DNA from 3 places in the Paenibacillus sp. DRB1-1 genome. Region 2 is predicted to be linked to each of the others. Evidence: riboswitches for the same ligand, from Rfam matches in the RefSeq annotation. Region 2 holds a riboswitch; each other region holds the start of a gene.
What was found. A riboswitch is a leader RNA that binds a small molecule or an ion and turns the genes downstream of it on or off. The one in region 2 is predicted to bind glycine.
Positions count from the first base shown of each region.

Region 1: another riboswitch for glycine. It lies ahead of sdaAB (L-serine ammonia-lyase, iron-sulfur-dependent subunit beta); the one in region 2 lies ahead of ACQW03_RS17340 (alanine/glycine:cation symporter family protein).
Region 3: another riboswitch for glycine. It lies ahead of gcvT (glycine cleavage system aminomethyltransferase GcvT); the one in region 2 lies ahead of ACQW03_RS17340 (alanine/glycine:cation symporter family protein).

Region 1 is NZ_JBODQH010000001.1:2,075,552-2,079,806, forward strand. Features, by position in the region: gene ACQW03_RS09155 (ABC transporter ATP-binding protein) at 1-131, opposite strand, end outside; gene ACQW03_RS09160 (DUF6359 domain-containing protein) at 457-2,046, opposite strand; glycine riboswitch at 2,261-2,376, shown strand; gene sdaAB (L-serine ammonia-lyase, iron-sulfur-dependent subunit beta) at 2,589-3,278, shown strand; gene sdaAA (L-serine ammonia-lyase, iron-sulfur-dependent, subunit alpha) at 3,268-4,167, shown strand; gene ACQW03_RS09175 (Ig-like domain-containing protein) at 4,240-4,255, opposite strand, start outside.
Region 2 is NZ_JBODQH010000001.1:3,893,351-3,897,605, reverse strand. Features, by position in the region: gene ACQW03_RS17345 (iron-containing alcohol dehydrogenase) at 1-983, shown strand, start outside; gene ACQW03_RS17340 (alanine/glycine:cation symporter family protein) at 1,041-2,459, opposite strand; glycine riboswitch at 2,619-2,713, opposite strand; glycine riboswitch at 2,732-2,808, opposite strand; gene ACQW03_RS17335 (glycoside hydrolase family 1 protein) at 2,977-4,255, opposite strand, start outside.
Region 3 is NZ_JBODQH010000001.1:4,110,937-4,115,191, reverse strand. Features, by position in the region: gene ACQW03_RS18570 (PTS mannitol transporter subunit IICB) at 1-1,022, opposite strand, end outside; gene gcvH (glycine cleavage system protein GcvH) at 1,400-1,798, opposite strand; glycine riboswitch at 2,193-2,291, shown strand; gene gcvT (glycine cleavage system aminomethyltransferase GcvT) at 2,468-3,568, shown strand; gene gcvPA (aminomethyl-transferring glycine dehydrogenase subunit GcvPA) at 3,695-4,255, shown strand, end outside.

The DNA.
Region 1 (4,255 bases), 1.8 Mb from region 2:
TCTCCGACTACAGCCAGCACTTCATTGGGGTTGACCGTCAGATCCAGATGGTCGACTGCGGGGTGATATTGATCCTTGATGCGAAAAGATACGGATAATCCTTTAATTTCCAACACGGGTTCGGTATTCAATGCGCGCTTCCTCCATTCTCCATGGTCTTGTCCCGCTTATTCTCACCATGTTTGATGTTTAAAACCTCTCATGAACATTACATACCGTTTTTATCGGAATAATTTGAATACATCCTATCACCAGTATATGGATATATCAATTAAGATTATGCTATCAACATCATTTAAAAAATCAATGATCCAGCAGTAGCGCGGCCTTTCTGGCACAAAATGTAATGAAATAACCAACCACAGGTTAATTTTCATTACAAAAAAAGTCGTTTGATCCCTCCGCAGGGATCAAACGACTAACTAATACCAGCTCACATTGAGCTTCTGGCGATAATTATGAAGCCGCTCCATAGGAGCCAGACTTGAACGTTCTAGGATCGTACCATTTGTAACCTGCTGCCGGAGCAGACCAAGGCTCAGGCTGCGGTTCCGTGGAAGCCGCAGGCTCCTCGAATGGCAGAAGCTTCGTTGGTTGATCCAGAGTCAAACCTTCCACATCGGACAATTTCGTGTAGTCCTGCTTCCATGCAAGCCATTGGACCGTTTGCACCAGGAAGGTGGAATCATCCACTTCTTTAAAACCATCATATGTCTTCTTCGACTGTCCGTTTTCCTCACGCACATATTTCGGTGTAGCATCTTCTACAGGGGAAGAATCACCGATGAACGCTGCCTTGCCTTGACCTACCTTGGAGATAGCGGCATAAGGTCCTTCCGCACGGCCCCCGCCGTTATAAACTCCCTGGTCTACCGCATTCCCCCATTTTTTCGTGCCTGAAGGGATATAAGCAATGCCTTTAGCCTTGGTAGGATCAATAATAGCCAGCGTAGATCCTGCATGCATTGCAATCGAGCGCACACCCTTGGTAATGCCGAAAGATTGATCTGCGGCTACAATGTCGGTAGCATTCACGTCACCGAGCGCATTGTAACGGAAACGAACGCCAAAGTTGGTCGCCAGCCAATCGGAGCTTGTTAATCCTTGCATCGCCGGTGATGCAGCTTCTTCTGCAGTCATGCCTTTGGCCGGATTAGTATAGGCTCCACGACGGTAGCCATTCATAACCTCGGAGGAATCCCAACGGTTTTTGTTACGGTCCGCATTATAATGATCGGAGATGAAGAAAACGCTCCCCCCGTTATTCACGTATTGCAGCAGGGCAGCCTGCTCGGATGCCTTAAAGGCAACATTCGCTTCACCAATAATGAACACATCATATTGGCGCAGCTTGTCATATGTTATGGCCTGCTCTCCATAAGTAAAAGGAATGGGACGGTTCAATTGGTCTACCGTAAAGCCTACATTACGCAGTCCATTGGCAAAGTCGGAGAAGGCGCCTTCAATGACCCAATCTGCTGCACCAGCGGTCTGGGCGTGCGTATTATCGAACAGCACCTTTTTGCCTTTTCCATCCGGCAGTGTAGTACCGGGTTGACCCGGGTTGCCAGGTTCACCTGGTTCACCCGGCTCGCTTCCGTTCACCAGTTCAACAGCGCTTGGGCTTTTCACTCCACCAAAATTATTGTAGGCGCCGAGTGTACCCGTCACACGAATTTTGCTGCCGATCAGCTCAGGATGGCCTGATAGCCCATATTGTCCTCTATACGCTGATGTCAGCTGTACATCCAATAGGTTAGACGTGTTACGTTCATTCGCCTGGTCGGCAATCAGTACGTTAAAATCATTCGCAAACGGGGAAGAAAAATTAGCCGTTTTCGATCCGGTAGCATGTCCGACGATGTAACCTTCCACCGTCACCGTACCTTCACTGCCTTGGCGCTGAAGTGCTTCGGCTACTGTCAATGCTCCCTCTGCCTTGACCTGACCGAATGGAACGAAGATCCCGATCAGCAGTGATACGATCGCTGCTAGATGCAGCATCCCTTTTAAGCGTGAACCTGTGAATCGCAAGCCTTTTACCATACGTCAATATCCCTCCTATGATTTCCATAAATATACTTGTCCTTTATCAGATTAGCCGCCAATCTTCTAATTCCTTCCTGGTTTCATCCATAATTATGTAAATTTTAATCTTTTTTATTGGGAACGCACCTGTTTATGTAAAAATTAAACCTGTGATTGACACCGAGCACGCCATACATTACGCTAAGAAAGACATGTAGAACGGTATACGCGAATGAAGATGACGGGAGAGTCTGTCCAGGGAGCCTACACTCTGGCGGCACCGAAGGAGCAAGGCGTCAGCACCCGGCTGACGGATAATCTCTCAGGTCCATGTATCGTCATCTGACGCAACTCTGGAGAGAGCGCAAGCCACCCAAGGGGTAAAGGCGGTAAGAACACCGCACGAAACTCTCAGGTAACGAGGACAGAGATAAGGGAAACTTCCTTATCCTGTCCTTTTTTGTGCTCACATTGTGCGTCAGCATTAGGAACCGTCATAACCGCGCAAAGACGCGGAAATACCATATAGTATGGTATTAGAACATACAGGGGGCCACACCATGCGTTTCAAAGATGTATTTTCCATTATCGGTCCGGCCATGACCGGACCTTCCAGCTCACACACCGCAGGCGCGGTACGGCTCGCACGCGTTGCACGGCACTGGCTCGGGACGCAGCCTGACCGTGCCCGTATGACACTGTACGGCTCCTTTGCCGATACGTATAAAGGACACGGTACAGACCTAGCGCTCATCGCAGGGCTGCTTAATTACGATACGGACGATCACCGGATTCCAGATGCCGAGCAATGGGCAGAGCAAGCCGGGATGGCCGTGGAATTCGCCGTCAGCGGACTCCCCGCGCCTCATCCGAACACTGTCCGTTTCGAGCTGTGGAAGGGCGAGGATCAGCGCACACTGTTGGGCTCCTCCATCGGCGGCGGCAGCATCCATGTCCAGCAGCTTAACGAATTCCGGGTCAATCTGACCGGGGAGCTGCCTACGCTGGTGCTTCTCCACTCGGATAAGCCCGGTACATTGGGCGCGATAACTTCAGCGCTGGGCGCGGCCCACATTAACATTGCCTATATGCACGTAGATCGCAAAGGCCGGGATGGTGAAGCACTCACCGCCATTGAAACGGACAGTTCTGCTCCAGCTGAACTGATTGCGGAACTGCGTTCTTTACCTCATATGTATGAAATTAAGATGATTAATTTGAAAAAAGGAGCTGAATCCGATGCGGTTTAGCCATCTGCATGAAATCAGCGCTTTATGCGCTGAAGAATCCACCACAATTGGCCGCTTGATGATTCAAGAGCAGGTACAAGAGACGAATACAACGGAGGAAGAAATCTTTCGCCAAATGTCTGATTATTATGAAGTCATGAAGAAAGCCGTTCATCGCGGTCAGACACAAGACACCGTATCCCGCAGTGGATTGACGGGCGGTGACGGCAAGCGCCTAGCCGAGTATCTGCGGGCAGGAGAAACCTGCTCCGGTGATGCCTCCGCGCTCGCCATGGCTTATGCCCTCTCCGTGTCGGAGGTTAATGCATCCATGGGTCGCATTGTCGCCACGCCTACCGCAGGCTCATGCGGGGTTATCCCTGGTGTGTTCATCAGTGCGCAGGAGCGGTTCGGCTGGGATGATGAGCATATGGTGAACGGTCTGTTCGCCGCTGGAGCCATTGGCTACGTGATCGCCAACAACTCCTTCATTTCTGGCGCGGAGGGAGGCTGTCAGGCTGAGATTGGCTCAGCTATCGGGATGGCCGCTGGCGCTATGGTCGAGCTGCGCGGTGGTACGCCTGAACAGGCTGTTCACGCCGTAGGTCTCGCTCTTAAGAACACGCTCGGCCTGATTTGCGACCCCGTCGCCGGACTCGTGGAGATTCCGTGCATCGTGCGCAATGGGCTGGGAGCCGTGACTGCGCTTGCCGCAGCGGACATGGCTTTGGCGGGTGTGCGCAGCGCTATTCCGTCTGACGAAGTCATCGACGTGATGCTTGAAGTCGGCAGTGCGATGCCGTCGAAGCACCGCGAGACCGCCAAAGGCGGCTTGGCCCAGACGCCGACTGGCAAGCGTTTGACCGAATCACTTACACGCAACACACCGACCAAGAAGGATAAGTCATAATTTATAAGCGGTAGCCTCCTTAAAATAAAAGAGCAAGCATATCGTCCTTGGACGTATGCTTGCTCTTTTGTTTTACTGAACGGTTACC
Region 2 (4,255 bases):
AATTGTCCGGCGTAGAACCGAATCCGCGCTTGTCCACCGTTAAGAAGGGTATCGACATTTGCCGAAATGAAAAAATCGACTTCTTACTTGCAGTAGGCGGTGGAAGCGTTATTGATTGCACCAAAGCCATCGCAGCAGGGGCTGAATATGACGGCGATGTGTGGGATATTATCAACAAAAAGCACATGCCGACCGAGGCTCTGCCATTCGGCACCATCCTCACACTCGCCGCCACCGGTTCAGAAATGAATCCGGATTCTGTTATCACCAACTGGGAAACGAACGAAAAATACGTATGGGGCAGCGCGGTAACGCATCCGAAATTCTCGATTCTGGACCCAAAAAACACCTTCTCTGTGCCACGTGATCAGACGGTATATGGCATGGTGGATATGATGAGCCATGTGTTTGAACAATATTTTCACAATGTTAAAAATACACCGTTGCAAGATCGTATGTGCTTTTCCGTGTTGCAAACCGTGATCGAAACTGCACCTAAGCTGCTGGAGGATTTGCACAACTACGAGCATCGTGAAACGATTTTATATGCCGGAACGATTGCCCTTAACGGAACACTGCAAATGGGCTACTTCGGGGACTGGGCTTCGCATACGATTGAACATGCATTATCCGCTGTATATGATATTCCTCATGCTGGCGGTCTCGCGATCCTGTTCCCCAACTGGATGAGACATACGGTGGATCAGGATGCTGCACGCATGAAGCGGCTGATGCTCAGCATGTTTGATTTAGATACCACTGGTAAAACGGATAAGGAAATTGCTTTGGAGGGGATTGATCGCCTGAGTGCATTCTGGACAAGTCTCGGTGCCCCTTCCACCCTGGCCGATTACAATATTAATGATGAGCAATTGGAAAAAGTCGCAAACATTGCAGCCCGTGAAATGGAATACGGAGGCTTCGGTAATTATAAAAAGCTGAATCAAGAAGATATTTCAGCTATTTTGCACGCATCGTTATAACATTCAAAAGGGAGTGTCCTCAAGCCTGTGATGACTGAGGGCACTCCCTTTTGGAATTTATGAATTAACCGTTTGTCCTTTTTCTTCTACTTGGATAGCTGCCCCTACACTGGCACCTGCAAGAATGCCCTTTTTCTTACTAGAATTCAGAGAATCCATATAGGTTCGGGTTTCTGCGACTACAATTCCTGATAAGCCGAGCAGGGCAATCAGGTTCGGGAAAGCCATCATTGCGTTAAATATATCTGCCAGCAGCCAAATCGCATCCAATTTAATGAACGCACCCCCGGCAACCAGTACGATGAACAGATAACGGTATGGCTTAATCCACTTGACCCCAAGCAAATATTCAACACAGCGTTCCCCGTAATAGTTCCAGCCGAGCATGGTGGTGAACGCGAACATAATCAGAATGATTGTGAGCAGTTCTGCCCCCAGCGGGAATGCGCTGGAAAATGCTTGCTGAGTCATCAGGCCCGCGTCGGTAGGCCCGCTCCACACACCACTAACCAGTAGCGTCAACCCGGTCATCACACAAATAACCATCGTATCAATAAACACGCCTGTCATGGAAATTAGCCCTTGCTCCGCAGGCCATTTAGTTTTGGCAGCTGCAGCTGCAATCGGTGCGCTTCCCAATCCGGCCTCATTGGCAAAAATACCTCTGGCTACCCCACTTCGCATCGCTAGCATAATCGTAGCTCCGGCAAATCCGCCCGTTGCAGATGTAGTTGAAAATGCCGAATGGAGCACCAGCGCAATTGCAGCAGGAAGTTGGTCAGCAAACCGAATCAGTACGATGAGACAGATCAGTACATACAAGCCTGTTTTAAAAGGAACGACCTTCGTCGATACCTTGGCAATGCTTTTGAGTCCTCCAATAGTAACAAGTCCTGTAAGGATAGCAATAATCAGTGCCGTTACAATGGGCGGAACGCCAAAACTATTTTCAGTCGAAGATACAATCGCTTTGACCTGCGGAAACGTTCCAATCCCGAACAACGCTACCAGCATGCCCGAAAAAGCAAACAGCATCGCCAGCGGTTTAAAACGGCGTCCCAGACCTTTCTCAATATAATACATCGGGCCGCCGGAAAATTGCCCATTCCGATCCTTCACCCGGTATTTTACCGCAAGTACACCTTCCGCATATTTCGTCGCCATCCCAAAAAAGGCTGCAACGACCATCCAGAACAAGGCACCCGGCCCGCCCAGCTTAATGGCTGTCGCTACGCCGACAATACTTCCTGTGCCAACTGTAGCCGCCAACGCTGTACTCAAAGCCGCAAAACTACTTACATCCCCGCTGCCTTCATTCGGGGCCTTACCGATCAGCTTGATCGCCAGGGGCAGGCGGAATACCTGCAGCATCTTCAAACGTATGGTCAGCCACAACCCCGTTCCCATGACAAGAATGATGAGAGGCGCCCCCCATATCCAACTGCTAATCGCTTCTAACACATGTACCAAATTCATTTCAACCCGCTCCTCCAGCATATTAGAAAACAAAAAAGAGTCAAATCCGCTGATTCGACTCCTGGAGAGGTTAAAGGCACGAAAAAATACAACCATCTTGCGCAGGTTTCTGCCTCTAATAGCTTATAAAAAAGCCTAGGGCATTCCCTGTCACAGGTTATTCGCGTCTCTGTCCTTTTGCCTGAGAGTTTAAGCAGATGTTCTCTGCGGTGCACCTTCGGCGCCCAATTAAGGGTCTCTCCAGAGTTCTGTCCGTTTACGGTCCCCGCTTGTTGCTGTAATCAGCCTAAGCACCTGAGAGTTTTGCCCCTTCGGTCGGAACTTTCGTTCCATCTCCCGCAAACATCAACCAGACATATGAAATTTTTATTTATTATACAGAAAACTTTCAGCTTATTACAAGTGAAAAGTTTGTGAAGCCCGCTGAAATATTATTATTGTGTCTATCAAAAAAGCGGGTACAGCAGATTGCATCCTTAGGATGTCCTCTGCTATACCCGCCCGAGAAGATATAGTATTACAATTCTTCACCATTGGTTGCTATCACATTTTTATACCAGTTAAATGAGTCCTTTTTGGAGCGTTTGAGCGTTCCGTTACCGTCATCATCCAGATCAACGTAAATAAATCCGTAGCGCTTGGACATTTCGGAAGTAGACATGCTCACAAGGTCGATAGGACCCCAGCTGGTGTAGCCAAGCAGATCAACACCGTCGGCAATCGCTTCCTTCATTTGAACAATATGCTGACGCAAGTAATCAATACGATATGTGTCATGCACAGAACCGTCTTCTTCTACCTTATCATAAGCACCTAGGCCATTTTCCACGATGAACAGCGGCTTTTGGTAGCGGTCATATAACGTGTTCAGTGTAACACGCAGACCGATCGGATCAATTTGCCATCCCCAGTCAGAGGACTGTAAATATGGATTTTTCACGCCACCAATCAGGTTTCCTGCTGCTTTCTCACCTTCTGGACCTGCAGAAACGGTCAAGGTCATGTAGTAGCTGAATGAGATATAATCGACCGTGTTATTTTTTAAAATTTCGGCATCGCCTGGTTCTGTGTGTATAACAACATTATTTTCTTCAAAATAACGATTCATGTAGTTGGAATATTCCCCACGGGCATGCACATCCGTAAAGAATAGGTTCATCTGATTTTCATTCTGGGCTTTCAGTATATCCTCTGGGTTACACGTATGTGGATAGCTTTCCAAACGAGCCAACATACAGCCGATCTGAGCGCCCGGGATGATCTCATGTCCCCGTTTGGTCGCCAGTGCACTAGCTACAAATTGATGATGCAGTGCTTGATATATCGCTTGTTGTTTGTTTTCTACACGGTCAATGACCACCCCGCCACCGGTAAACGGACTCATGGTCATTACGTTGATTTCATTAAAGGTCAGCCAGTATTTTACTTTATCCTTATAACGCGTGAACACAGTTTCGGCATAATTTACGTAGTGCTGTATAACTTCACGACCCAGCCAGCCATTATACTTCTGAGTCAAACCCAGCGGTGTCTCATAATGTGACAATGTTACCAGCGGTTCAATACCATATTTGCGCAGCTCATCAAATACATTGTCGTAGAATTGTAATCCTGCTTCATTCGGCTCGGCATCATAGCCATTCGGGAAAATCCGCGACCAGTGGATGGACATACGAAATACCTTAAAGCCCATTTCCGCGAACAATGCAATATCTTCTTTGTAGTGGTGGAAGAAGTCCACACCTTCACGCTTTGGAAAACGGGCATTGACTTTGCCTGCCAAAATGTCTTCGAGT
Region 3 (4,255 bases), 220 kb from region 2:
ACTGCGGCAACAGCAAAGGATACGACCGCAGCAGCGATCACCCCGCTCAGCATTGGCAAATATCCGCCTTTTGGCGTCATTAGAAAATAGGCGATGATGCTACCCGGTGAAGGAGCAGCAACCAGTCCGGCACCTGTCAACATAAAACAGAAGGTTCCCACAACGCCCCCAGCTATAGCAGCAAGAATCAAAATCGGCTTCATCAAAATATAAGGGAAATAAATTTCATGAATCCCGCCGAAAAAATGAATGATGACTGCGCCAGGAGCTGACGACTTCGCAGTGCCTTTGCCGAACAGGCAGTAGGCCAGCAAAATACCGAGCCCTGGCCCAGGGTTAGATTCCAGCATGAACAGTACGGATTTTCCTGTTCTTGCAGCTTCCTCCAACGCAATCGGACTCAATACTCCGTGATTCAGCGCGTTGTTTAAAAATAATACTTTTCCGGGCTCAATAATGAGGTTGACAAGCGGCAGTAGCCCTGCGTTCACGAGGAACTGTACCCCTGCCGACAATATTTGACTGATCATTTGTACAATCGGGCCGATCGCCACATGGGCAAGCAGTGCTAGAATGGCACCGATAATCCCGGCCGAAAAGTTATTGACCAGCATTTCAAAGCCTGATCTGACCTTGCCTTCAATGGCCTTGTCGAACTTCTTCAATATCCACGCAGCCAGCGGACCAGCTACCATCGCGCCCAGGAACATCGGGATATCGGCTCCCACTATGACACCCATCGTCATAATGGCACCAATCACACCTCCACGCTGTCCGTGAATCATCGTGCCCCCTGTATAACCGATCAGTAGCGGCAACAAATAATTTTTCATCGGGTCAACCAATTGTGCAAAACCTTCGTTTGGAAACCATCCGGTCGGAATAAAGAGTGCCGTAATCAGCCCCCACGCAATAAAGGCTCCCATATTGGGCATAACCATACCGCTAAGAAAACGGCCAAAACGCTGTACGGCGACACGAGTGCCTCCTTTTGAACTTGGCTTTGCGTCCAATGTACTCATATTCAAATCCTCCTTGTAGGTAAGCATCACTACCTTTTCTTAAAATTCATACTAAATGACAGCGCTATCTTCATCAACGAAATGAAAACGTACTTTCGTCATGAACGTTGATGACAACATTTAAATTTAAATTATCCGGGAAGGTATTATACCTGCATAATTCTTCTTAATATGACCTGTAGCTATAGAAATTAGTCGAAAAACCGTGCTGGATTATGTATGATTCTTATATGGGGACAACCCTCTAAATCAGAATAAAACACGTAATTACGTTTGCAAAAAGACAAAAAAATAGCCGCTATGTTAAATCATAGCGACTATTTTATACAATAATCGAGCAGACAAATAACCCTCTTACTCCATACTACAATGCTCCATTACTGCCCATCGGAAATCAACTGCTCATACTGGTCCGCAGACAGTAGCTTGCCCAAGGCTTCCTCCACCTCTTTATCCATCTCTACTTCGATCATCCAACCTTTGTCATAGGGAGATTCATTCACTAGCTCAGGCGTACTTTCCAGCGTTTCATTCACTTTTAATATGGTTCCCGTCACCGGAGCAAAAAGGTCGGATACCGTCTTCACCGATTCAATCGTACCGATCTCCGCTCCCTGCTCAATCGTTGCTCCCGCCTCAGGTAATTCTACAAAAACAATATCACCCAGTTGATGCTGTGCAAAGTCTGTAATACCAATCCGCACCGTTCCATTCTCTGTCCGCTGAACCCACTCATGTTCGTCTGTATACCAAAGTTGCTGCTTCACTTCACCCATTCTGTTCCCCTCACTTCCATATGAATAAAATCGCTTTTGCTCACCTGTATTAGACAGGTTAAGATTATGACAACAAGAACACTCATGTCAATAATACTAACAAAAATACTTCATATCACCTCATATAGCGTACTATATAAAAAAATGATAGCTTATAACAAACGCTTACATATCCTTATTTATATATTAAATGTTTTTTCTATTATTTTTGATGACATTTTTATTGACATTTTGAATGAATTTGCGTATTAATGGGTTATAGCAAATGCTTTGGGAAACACACCGACAACTGCAAACGCGGATGAACGCGGAGGGAGAGACTGCCAAAAAGATTCGCATAGCTGTTGCCGCTTGTGAGACATAAGTGCACGCGAATCGGATCAAGTTGTTATCTGCAAAGCCAGGTAATATACCGTTGATCCCGAAGGTAGCGCCGAAGGAGTAAACCTGCATTGCAGGTGAATCTCTCAGGCAAAAGGACCTCTGCCGGACGCATCTCTGGAGAGCATTCGCTATTGGAGCGGATCACCCAAGGGGAAACCCGGTACATACCGGGGTAACTTTCTGGTATCAAGGACAGAGCTGAAAAAAGAGTGTAGACTGCCGTCTATACGTTTTTTTCGGCCTGTCTTTTTTGTTTAGCCGATCACACCGGATAGGAGTGGAATAATGACTAATTTGCGAAAAACACCGCTATATTCGTCCTACGGGACGCAGTCTGGGGTTCGTTGTATTGACTTTGGCGGCTGGGAGCTCCCGGTTCAGTTTAGCGGCATTCAAAAGGAGCATGAGGCCGTCCGGCAACGTGCGGGTTTATTCGATGTATCGCATATGGGCGAATTTTTGGTTGAAGGCAAAGAGGCCGAAGCTTTTCTGCAAAGGGTGACCACGAATGATGTCAGCCAGTTGGAACCAGGTCAGGCACAATATTCACTCCTGTGTTACCCCGATGGAGGTGTAGTAGACGACCTACTTGTTTACTGCAAAGGACCGGAACGCTACATGCTCGTTGTGAACGCATCCAACATCGATAAGGATTGGGATTGGCTAATTCGTCATATGCCTGCATCCGTTCACATGGAGAATATGTCTGATGCGATAGCATTGCTGGCGTTGCAAGGACCGGAAGCAGCACGTATTGCCGCAGCCGTGGCAGATACGGACATTACGAATCTGGCATCTTTCCGCTTCCATGAGAATGTGCCATTGTTCGGAGCAAAAGCACTTGTCTCACGAACCGGATATACGGGCGAAGACGGTTTTGAATTTTATGTACCTGCTGCGGAAGCACCAGCCGTATGGGAGGGTTTGCTTCGTTCCGGTGAGTCGTATGGGCTGATTCCCGCTGGACTTGGTGCTCGGGATACACTACGCTTTGAGGCACGATTGCCGCTGTACGGTCAGGAGTTATCTGCCACGATTTCACCACTCGAAGCTGGTCTAGGTTTCTTCGTCAAGCTGAATAAAGGAGATTTTATCGGTAGAGAAGCACTGCAACGTCAGAAAGAACAAGGGATTCCTCGCAAATTGATCGGGCTGGAAATGATTGATCGCGGTATCCCACGCGCCCATTACCCAGTATTCGCAGAAGGACAACACATTGGTGAGGTTACAACGGGGACTCAGTCGCCCACCTTGAAGCGTAATCTGGGCCTCGCCTTGGTGGACAGTCGTTTTAGCGCCCTCTCTACACCGTTGGAGGTTGAGATTCGTGGCAAACGCCTGCGTGCCGAGGTGGTGGCAGCACCCTTTTATAGACGCCCGCGCTGATCTTAAACTCTTTTTATTTCTATAAAGCAAACATGTCAGATATGAACTTCTGGTTTTTTCATCTCACACACTTTTTTATTAGCTAATTTACGTTTGAAATTTGCTTTTCGAAAGGAGCCAGAACCTATGAAGCAGCATCGTTATCTCCCTATGACTGAACAGGATCAAACCGAAATGCTACGTGTGGTCGGTGTATCATCCATTGATGATTTATTCAGTGACATTCCAGAGGCCATTCGATATCAAGGGGAACTGCCTCTTTCTTCTCGACTCGATGAGAAAGCCTTAACCCGCCACTTGGCTGAGCTGGCCGGACACAACGCCAATACAGACACACATGCCAGCTTCCTTGGCGCAGGAATTTATGATCATCATATTCCGTCCGTCATCCAGCACATCACTTCACGCTCGGAATTCTATACAGCCTACACCCCCTATCAGCCGGAAGTAAGCCAAGGCGAGCTACAAGCCATTTTCGAGTTTCAGTCGTATATTTGCGAATTGACGGGCATGGCTGTAGCTAATGCCAGCATGTACGACGGAGCGACTGCACTGGCTGAAGCGGGCTCACTGTCCGCCGCAGCTACCCGCCGTAAACAGCTTATCGTATCAAGGTCCGTCCATCCGGAGGCACGTCAGGTATTGGCAGCCTATGCACGCGGATTGGATTTGGACATCGTGGAGATC